Regions from separate parts of the Exiguobacterium sp. KKT215 genome, predicted to be linked through region 1. Evidence: predicted binding sites of a transcription regulator. Region 1 holds the regulator's gene; each other region holds the start of a gene.
What was found. Region 1 encodes LexA, which represses DNA repair genes until DNA is damaged. Its sites were predicted from a motif close to CGAACATATGTTCG; they were not measured.
Positions count from the first base shown of each region.

Region 2: parE (DNA topoisomerase IV subunit B) is a predicted target of LexA. The motif match lies at 1,094-1,107, and genes of this name have one in related genera.
Region 3: ACZ2GZ_RS15780 (YolD-like family protein) is a predicted target of LexA. The motif match lies at 1,206-1,219, and genes of this name have one in related genera.
Region 4: ACZ2GZ_RS07890 (YolD-like family protein) is a predicted target of LexA. The motif match lies at 1,226-1,239, and genes of this name have one in related genera.

Region 1 is NZ_CM145756.1:1,301,891-1,304,096, reverse strand. It holds gene ACZ2GZ_RS06800 (hypothetical protein) at 60-296, opposite strand; gene lexA (transcriptional repressor LexA) at 502-1,122, shown strand; gene ACZ2GZ_RS06790 (metal-binding protein) at 1,122-1,562, shown strand; gene ACZ2GZ_RS06785 (DNA alkylation repair protein) at 1,650-2,206, opposite strand, start outside.
Region 2 is NZ_CM145756.1:1,423,502-1,425,707, reverse strand. It holds gene parE (DNA topoisomerase IV subunit B) at 1-1,076, opposite strand, end outside; gene ACZ2GZ_RS07415 (CoA-binding protein) at 1,206-1,610, opposite strand; gene ACZ2GZ_RS07410 (GGDEF domain-containing protein) at 1,964-2,206, shown strand, end outside.
Region 3 is NZ_JBVMVX010000002.1:50,732-52,937, forward strand. It holds gene radC (RadC family protein) at 416-871, opposite strand; gene ACZ2GZ_RS15780 (YolD-like family protein) at 1,243-1,584, shown strand; gene ACZ2GZ_RS15785 (IS1182 family transposase) at 1,913-2,206, shown strand, end outside.
Region 4 is NZ_CM145756.1:1,511,711-1,513,916, forward strand. It holds gene ACZ2GZ_RS07885 (JAB domain-containing protein) at 436-891, opposite strand; gene ACZ2GZ_RS07890 (YolD-like family protein) at 1,263-1,604, shown strand; gene ACZ2GZ_RS07895 (IS30 family transposase) at 1,701-2,206, opposite strand, start outside.

The DNA.
Region 1 (2,206 bases):
TTCTTTCCATTCGCCCTCTACGATACACAGGTTCGGGGGCTGTTCGCAATCAGAAAAGATTATTCGGCGGCGAACCACGTCGTCTTGTCGTCTTCTTTCTCAGCGCGTTCGGCGAGAAGCTGTGCCTCGAGCGACTCGGCCTCCGTCAAGGCGACTTCTTCTTCGACGCTATGCTCGATCACCGGTTCGGTCGCGACGACATCGACGTCGTGGCGCATCTCCCCGACCATATAAAACGCGAACATTCCAAGTGCCAACATGCCGACTAAAATGATTCCATTGATTGTGTCTCTCATAACGATTACCTCCTGGGAATAAGAATACACGTTCTTGAGAACGTCTGTTCGTTTATCTGTTCTCATCATAAAACAAGAACTTCTGTTCGGTCAAGTAGAAAAAAACGAACGAATGTTTGTGCGCTCATGTGTTCTTGTGTTAAACTAAACCCATAAAGAATAGGATGCGTTCGCAGGTTATTCGACATAATCGAGGTGAAATCCATTGAAAAAAATGTCAGCAAGACAACAACAGATTCTTGATTTTATAAAAGCCGAGGTCCGGGCGAAAGGGTATCCACCTTCCGTTCGTGAAATCGGAGAGGCAGTCGGACTCGCATCGAGCTCGACCGTCCACGGCCACTTGGACCGTCTAGAGAAGCGTGGATTGATTCGACGTGACAAGACGAAGCCACGTGCCATCGAAATTTTAGATGAAGAGATGTCAGTCGTGGAAGACCATGATGCCGTCATGTACGTGCCGGTCATCGGGAAAGTCACGGCCGGTACGCCAATCACGGCAATCGAGAACGTGGAAGAGCACTTCCCGCTCCCGGCCCACGTCGTCGGTTCCGACAACGTCTACATGCTCTCGGTATCGGGAGACTCGATGATTAACGCCGGCATCTTGGACGGGGACCGTGTCCTCGTCCGCCAACAGAACACGGCCGACAATGGAGAGATTGTCGTCGCCATGACGGATGAAGGCGAAGCGACGGTGAAGCGGATTTATAAAGAAGCTTCGAAAGTCCGTCTTCAACCAGAGAACGACGAGCTCGAAGCGATGTATTTCGATAACGTGTCGATTTTAGGGAAGGTCATCGGTGTATACCGCACGATTCACTAATGGCTAGTGGCAAGACACATACCCGTACGAATCTCGTGGCAATCGGTGCTCTTGCGATTGCCACGCCTTTTATTGACATCGATGTTCCGACCATGTTCCTATTCGGCGCCCTAATCGGGACGTTCTGGCTCTCCCCGGACCTTGACTTAAAGTCGGACGCCTATTATCGATGGGGACCACTCCGAGGCTTTTGGCTCCCTTACGTGAAGATTATGCCCCATCGGTCGTTATTCTCGCATTTGCCGCTCTTGAGCGATCTGATCCGGGTCATCTATCTTGGCTTCCCGCTCACGCTCGTGCTCACGTTCACGCCGTATGAGGAAGCTGCCAGATCATGGCTCGACCTAAACGGGGCCGCATGTTTCTTCGGACTCGTCTTCGCGACGACGTTACATACGACGCTCGATTATGCGTCCACGTTCTTCAAACGTGCCTTTTAAGCCAAACATTTATGCCATACACCTAAAAGGGCAACCCGTCTAGTAGAGACTGGGTTGCCCTTTTTGAACTATTTATTATATAGAAGCTCAATAACTTTTATGCAACATGACATGATGTTCTGCCACTTCTCGTCCATTGACCAGCAAAACGACACGATGCTCCCCTGAATAATGCCGACGAGTCGTCAAATCTGCCCAACTGTGCATCCTGTTCGCTACAAGTCGCGCACCCCCGGGGACGAGTTTGTTCGCTAGCAGAAATGCTTTACGACTCGCTTTCCCGTTCGCTTTTATGAAATCGATGGCGTATTCGACCCGAATATAGGCGGCATCTCCTGGACGAATCGACAAATCATACTGAATCTCGCACGCCTCACCTATGCTGAGCACATTCGGATGTATAGTAATCGATGAGTTGACGGTCAAATCCGTTTCTTGCGTATAACCAAACAAAGTTAACGCGTCCGGGTGTGCGGATTTAATTAACGTTCGGCACGCATGTCTGATGACCCAGTCGGTATGAGGATGTTCGCCTTGCCATCGACGCGAGACTTCGAGCACGGCTTCCGGGTGATCTTTCGAGATATCGTTGAGATTGTTGGCGACACTTTTCCTTACATATAATGATGGGTCTTCTTTCAATA
Region 2 (2,206 bases), 120 kb from region 1:
AGTTGTTTGGCCATGACACCATCAGCGCTCGTACGGGCCTCGGGCGAACCGAGTTTCGATTTCGTCTGCCCCTCGAACTGGAGGAACTCTTCCGGGATCCGTACCGAGACGATGAGCGTCAAGCCTTCGCGGACGTCACCGCCGTCAAGGTTCTTGTCTTTTTCTTTCAACAATCCGTTCTTTCGGGCGTACTCGTTCACGATGCGGGTCATCGCCGTCTTGGCGCCGACCTCGTGCGTGCCGCCGTCACGAGTCCGGACGTTGTTGACGAACGAGAGGACGTTCTCGGAATAGGCGTCCGTGAACTGGAAGGCGAGCTCGAGCTCGATATCGTTCTCCGTCCCTTCGAAATAGACGATTGGATGAAGCGTCGCCTTATCGTCGTTCAAATATTGGACGAACTGGGCAATCCCTTCCTCGTAATGGAACGTCTCTTCTTTATCCGAGCGCTCGTCCGTCAACGTGATCGTCAATCCTTTTAACAAGAATGCTGATTCACGGAGCCGTTCAGCGAGCGTGTCGTAGTTATATGTCGTCGTCGAGAAGATCGAGGCGTCCGGTTTGAAGTAGACGCTCGTCCCTGTCTGACGCGTCTTTCCGGTCTCGAGGAGCGTCGTCTGCGGGATCCCGCCGTCGGCAAACGTCTGCTCGAACACTTTGCCGTCGCGATAAATCGTCACGAGGACCTTGCTCGAGAGTGCGTTCACGACCGAGGCGCCGACCCCGTGGAGTCCACCTGACGTCTTGTAGCCGCCTTGGCCGAACTTACCGCCGGCGTGAAGGACCGTGAAGATGACCTCTGGCGTCGGTTTCCCGGAGGCGTGCATCCCCGTCGGCATACCACGCCCGTGATCGCGTACCGTGATTGCGTCATCTTTATGGATGGTCACATCGATTTGGCCACCGAATCCGGCGAGCGCCTCATCGATCGCGTTATCGACGATCTCATAGACGAGATGGTGCAAGCCGCGATGGTCGGTCGAACCGATATACATCCCCGGACGTTTCCGGACAGCAGTCAGTCCTTCGAGCACCTGGATGGCGTCTTCATTGTAATTAAATAAGTCTGTTGACATCTTCGTCACCTCAATTTCGAACACACGTTCGTTTTTCTATCCTATTGTATAGCTGTTTTTGGATTCTGGCAAGCCTCCCTCCGCGAGCGGGGCTCGTGAAAAAAAGGAGACCTACCAAGGAGGTAGGTCTTAACCGAGAAGGCGGGCGTGCTCGACATAGATGCATCGATTTTCGATGTAGTCGAGTCCGGCATCGCGAGCGATCCGCTCGGCGTCCGGGCTGGTGAGCCCGAGCTGGTTGAAGACGAGACCGACATCCCCATGTCGGACGGCATCTTCGGCCACGCCGGCCAAATACTCATTGCGTCGGAAGACGTCGACGATATCGACGCGCCCCGGGATGCTCTCGACCGTCGGATAGACCTTGCGTCCGTTCCACGTCTCGAGCGTTGGATTGACAGGGATGACTGTGTAACCTTGCAAGATCAAATAGTCTGCGATTTGGTTCGCGGTCTTGTTCGGGTTCGCTGACACGCCGACGACAGCAATCGTCTTCGCCTCGGTGAGCCATTGTTTCAAACGTTGATCGTCCATCCTGAAATCCCCCTTTTGTTTACGTTCTCAGTGTACCTTTACCTGAATCACCGTTTCAAGCTTTATTTTCTTTTATCATACAACTGTAACTCTTTCAAATTTTTAAAACAAATCAATTGGTTCACCATAACTTATTATGTAAACCGGATTATATGACGATATTTCTCTGGTTCTCAGGTTGATGTGTGTCTCGGAGGAAAATCCCGTGCGAACAAACGTTGCGTGAAATATCTATTTCACGCAATCATAAGGACCGATTTAAAGCGTTTCAGATAGTAAAATTGACTCGTTTCTCGAACGCCCATGGGCAAATCGATGGCAGTTCGGTATACTAAGGTTCAGGAGGTGTTCGCGTGGGAACTGCCTATGAGGAACGTCGCGGTACACTATATAATTACCGCATCACTTTTTACGGGAACGCGCTCGCTTGGCTCATCCACGTCGTGTTCTTGATCACGTTTTGGCAACTCGGCGTCACGGTACTCGCCTGGTCGAATCTACTCAGCATTCTGTATTACACGCTATCCTTTTATTTTGTACATAAACGATATTATCGAGCGTTCTTCGTCGGTCTGTTCATCGAGGTCGTCTATAAC
Region 3 (2,206 bases), on a different replicon from region 1:
TTGGTCTAGTTGGAATTTATCCATCTGAATCGTCCTCTCCATTTGATAGCCTCATGATATCTCGCATTTACGCAAGCAACATCTCACCTAGTTTCACATAAGCCCTGGTGTTGTTTCAAACAAGCCCTAGGGCTTGTTTAGAAAACATAATCATTTTCAATAAACAAACCGTGTTTTCACTTCTACCATTTCATCAAACAATCTTCTTATGAGACAGACCAAAACAACGTCCAATTTTCACACACGAACCATCTCGTTTTCGTTATACGAAAACGGACCTTTTCCCGGATCCCGCCCCACGGATCCAGGCGAGAGCAACGCGAGTCGCCCATCCCGTCAAAGAAAAACGTACGTTTTTCGTCCGTGCCCTTACCGGACGGACCGGGACCGGTCCCCCGGCCCCACTCCATTCCGTTCAACCCATGTAACCTCGCTGTTTCATGCTGACGTACGACTCGTCCGACCCGAGGATGAGATGGTCGAGCACCGGGATGCCGATGAGGTCCCCCGCTTCATGTAACCGTTCGGAGACGAGGATGTCCTCCCGGCTCGGGGTCGGGTCCCCGCTCGGATGCTGATGACAGACGATGAGGCACGAGGCGTTGTTCAAGATGGCGCATTTGAAGACCTCTCTTGGGTGGACGATGCTCGAGTTGACGCTCCCGACGTGCGCCCGGTGGACACCGATGACCCGGTTCTTCGTGTTGAGCATAATGACAAGGAAAACTTCACGGTCGTCGTCCCCGATGAATGATGACCCGATTTGTCGGGCGCTGTCCGGCGAATGGATGATGGCGTGCTCGAGGGCGACCATTTCCTCGCGAACCTCTTGTTTGATACGGATGACCTCGATGATGGCGGATAGTTCCATGATGGTTTGTCCCCTTTCGGATAATCTGTCCTCAGAACGAACACCGTTGTGCGTCCTGTTGACGGAAACGCAGCGAGCGTCGGGAGACGGTGCAAGGGCGACCGCAGGGAGAGCCTCAAAAAAATGCGTAGAGCGCACATAGGTCCAGGCTTCCGTAGCCAACGAGCGAAAAGCCTCGCTTTGAGCCTAAAGCGAAGGAAGACGGGCCGGAGGGCGCGTCATTTTTTTGACGTCCCTTGCACCGACGACCAGCGAGCTAGAGTACGGAAACAGGACGAACGGATTACCAATCACGAAAAAGGCTGTTCAAGCGAGGTAAATCGGGTATAAAATAAGAACAAACGTTCGTTTTATGGAGAGGGGTAATTATTATGACGATGTATCGCGATCGGGGCGAATTGAAATGGATCCCATTCCTCATGCCCGAGCACAAGGCGCTACTGACGAAATACTATAAAGAGATTCAAAAAATTGAGATGCCAGATATCGATGAACAGGTCCTATCGGTCTATGAGAATGTGCTGAACGACGCGATCTTCAGCGGAGATTTGGTAGAGGTAAAATATGTGGAGAAGCGGGAGATGAAACGATTCAAGGGTTTTGTGCACCGGACGAACTATATGGAGCGGACCGTCGAGCTGGCCAATCAGCGGGACGGGATCATCCATGTGCCGTTCGAGGCAATCATTCACGTGGAACAATCAATGGACTAACGCCCTAGCGGTTGTTCGAAGTCTGCGTCACGAAACGAAGTTTCGCTCCTCGACTTTTCAAAAAAGGAAGAGTAATTATACTCTTCCCAGACTGTAGACAAAACATTGTCTGCAGTCTTTTTTATTTGCCCGACCGGGCACAGCTCGCTTTTCTGGGGGCAAGCAGGGAGCCGCATCGCGACTTTGTCGCTGCTGGGTCTCCCTTTGCTTGCTAATCCCCTGGAAGTCTCGCCGTGCCCGCAGTCGGCCCACGCATCAATCCCTCTTTTCGTACCGTCGTCGCTTTTTTATAATGAGAGATATAGAAACAATTATGGAGGCGAATCGGATGATCAGGAAATCAACAGAATCGGAAACCAATCGGACACAACTGGAGATGGTCACGCTCGACGAGCTTGTGCCAGCAGACCATCTGGTCCGAAAAATCGAGGCGGTGATCGACTTTGAGTTCATCTATCCGCTCGTGGAGGACTTATATTCTGAGGACCGTGGCCGGCCAAGCGTCGACCCTGTCGTTCTGATCAAGATGGCCTTCCTTCAGTACCTGTTCGGTATCCGATCCATGCGACAGACAATTCGTGAGATCGAGACGAACGTCGCATACCGTTGGTTTCTCGGGTTC
Region 4 (2,206 bases), 210 kb from region 1:
AATACAGTCGAAGCAATACCTCCGTCATCTCGTCCATCGTCTGTTGATCTAGTTGGTAACTGTCCATCTGAATCTTCCTCTCCTGTTGATAGCCTCATGATACCTCGCATCCAAGCAGACAACATCTCGCCTAATTTCACGTAAGCCCTAGGGCTTGTTTAGAAAACATGCTCATTTTCAATAAACAAACCGTGTTTTCACTTCTGTCATTTCATCAAATAGTCTTCTTACGAGACAGACCAAAACAACGTCCAACCTTCACACACGAACCATCGCGTTTTCGTCATGCGAAAACGACCCTTTTCCGGATCCCGCTCTATGGATCCAGGCGAGAGCAACGCGAGTCGCCCATCCAGTCAAAGAAAAACGTACGTTTTTCTTCCTTGTCCTTACCGGACGGACCGGGACCGGTCCCCCGGCCCCACTCCATTCCGTTCAACCCATGTAACCTCGCTGTTTCATGCTGACGTACGACTCGTCCGCTCCGAGGATGAGATGGTCGAGCACCGGGATGCCGATGAGGTCCCCCGCCTCATGTAACCGTTCGGAGACGAGGATGTCCTCCCGGCTCGGCGTCGGGTCCCCGCTCGGGTGCTGATGACAGACGATGAGGCACGAGGCGTTGTTCAAGATGGCGCATTTGAAGACCTCCCGTGGGTGGACGACACTCGAGTTGACGCTCCCGACGTGTGCCCGGTGGACGCCGATGACCCGGTTCTTTGTGTTGAGCATGATGACGAGGAACACTTCACGGTCGTCGTCCCCGATGAACGAGGAACCGATTTGTCGGGCACTGTCCGGTGATTGGATGATGGCGTGCTCGAGAGCGACCATCTCCTCGCGAATCTCTTGTTTGATACGAATGACCTCGATGATGGATGTAAGTTCCATGATGGTTTGTCCCCTTTCGGATAAGCCGAGCTCAGAACGAACACCGTTGTGCGTCCTGTTGACGGGAACGAAGCGAGCGTCGGGAGACGGTGCAAGGGCGACCGCAGGGAGAGCCTCAAAAAAATGCGTAGAGCAAACGGAGGGACAGGCTTCCGTAGCCAACGAGCGAAAAGCCTCGCTTTGAGCCTAAAGCGAAGGAAGACGGGCCGGAGGGCGCGTCATTTTTTTGACGTCCCTTGCACCGAAGACCAGCGAGCTAGAGTACGGAAACAGGACGCACGGATTACCAATCACGAAAAAGGCTGTTCAAACGGGACAAATCGGGTATAAAATAAGAACAAACGTTCGTTTTATTGAGAGGGGTAATTATTATGACGATGTATCGCGATCGGGGCGAATTGAAATGGATCCCATTCCTCATGCCCGAGCACAAGGCGCTACTGACGAAATACTATAAAGAGATTCAAAAAATTGAGATGCCAGATATCGATGAACAGGTCCTATCGGTCTATGAGAATGTGCTGAACGACGCGATCTTCAGCGGAGATTTGGTAGAGGTAAAATATGTGGAGAAGCGGGAGATGAAACGATTCAGAGGATTCGTGCACCGGACGAACTACATGGAGCGGACCGTCGAGCTGGCCAATCAAAGGGAAGGGATCATCCATGTGCCGTTCGAGGCAATCATTCACGTCGAACAATCGATAGACTAACGCCCTGGCGGTTGCTGACGAAAAATCCTTTGCTGCTTTTATAGATGTATCAGTTAAAAGTTGCAGTACACTGATATCTTTAAATCATTCCGTTTGTCAATTTAAGCTAGACAGATCGACTCCATTCAGGTGACTCAAAAATGCCTCCAACGGTGTGCGGTAATTCAGTGACTTTCTTGGGATGTTATTCCGCTTGTCGGCCACCGACGAAATGAATGTTTGATCCACCTGGTTGAAGTCCATTTCCTTTGCCAAGCCGTCTTTCCGCAGGAGCCCGTTGGAGTTTTCATTCAAGGCGCGCTGAGAAGGCGTGCCGGGATCCGCAAAGTAAATCGAGACGTCGTGCCGGTTGCACAACGGTTTCCAATTGGAGAATTCCTTGCCGCAATCAAACGTGATGGATTTGAACAGATTTCTCGGGACCCCTTGGAACCACTGGTTCAACGCAGTTTCAATATCGCAAGCCTTGCGTCCTGCAGGCTTCAGGGCGATGATGACTTTCGTCAGCCGTTCGACCAGCGTGATCACCGCACTTTTGTGGCGGGCACCCACAATGGTGTCGCCTTCGATATGCCCGAACTCTTTTTTGAACGACGGGTTGT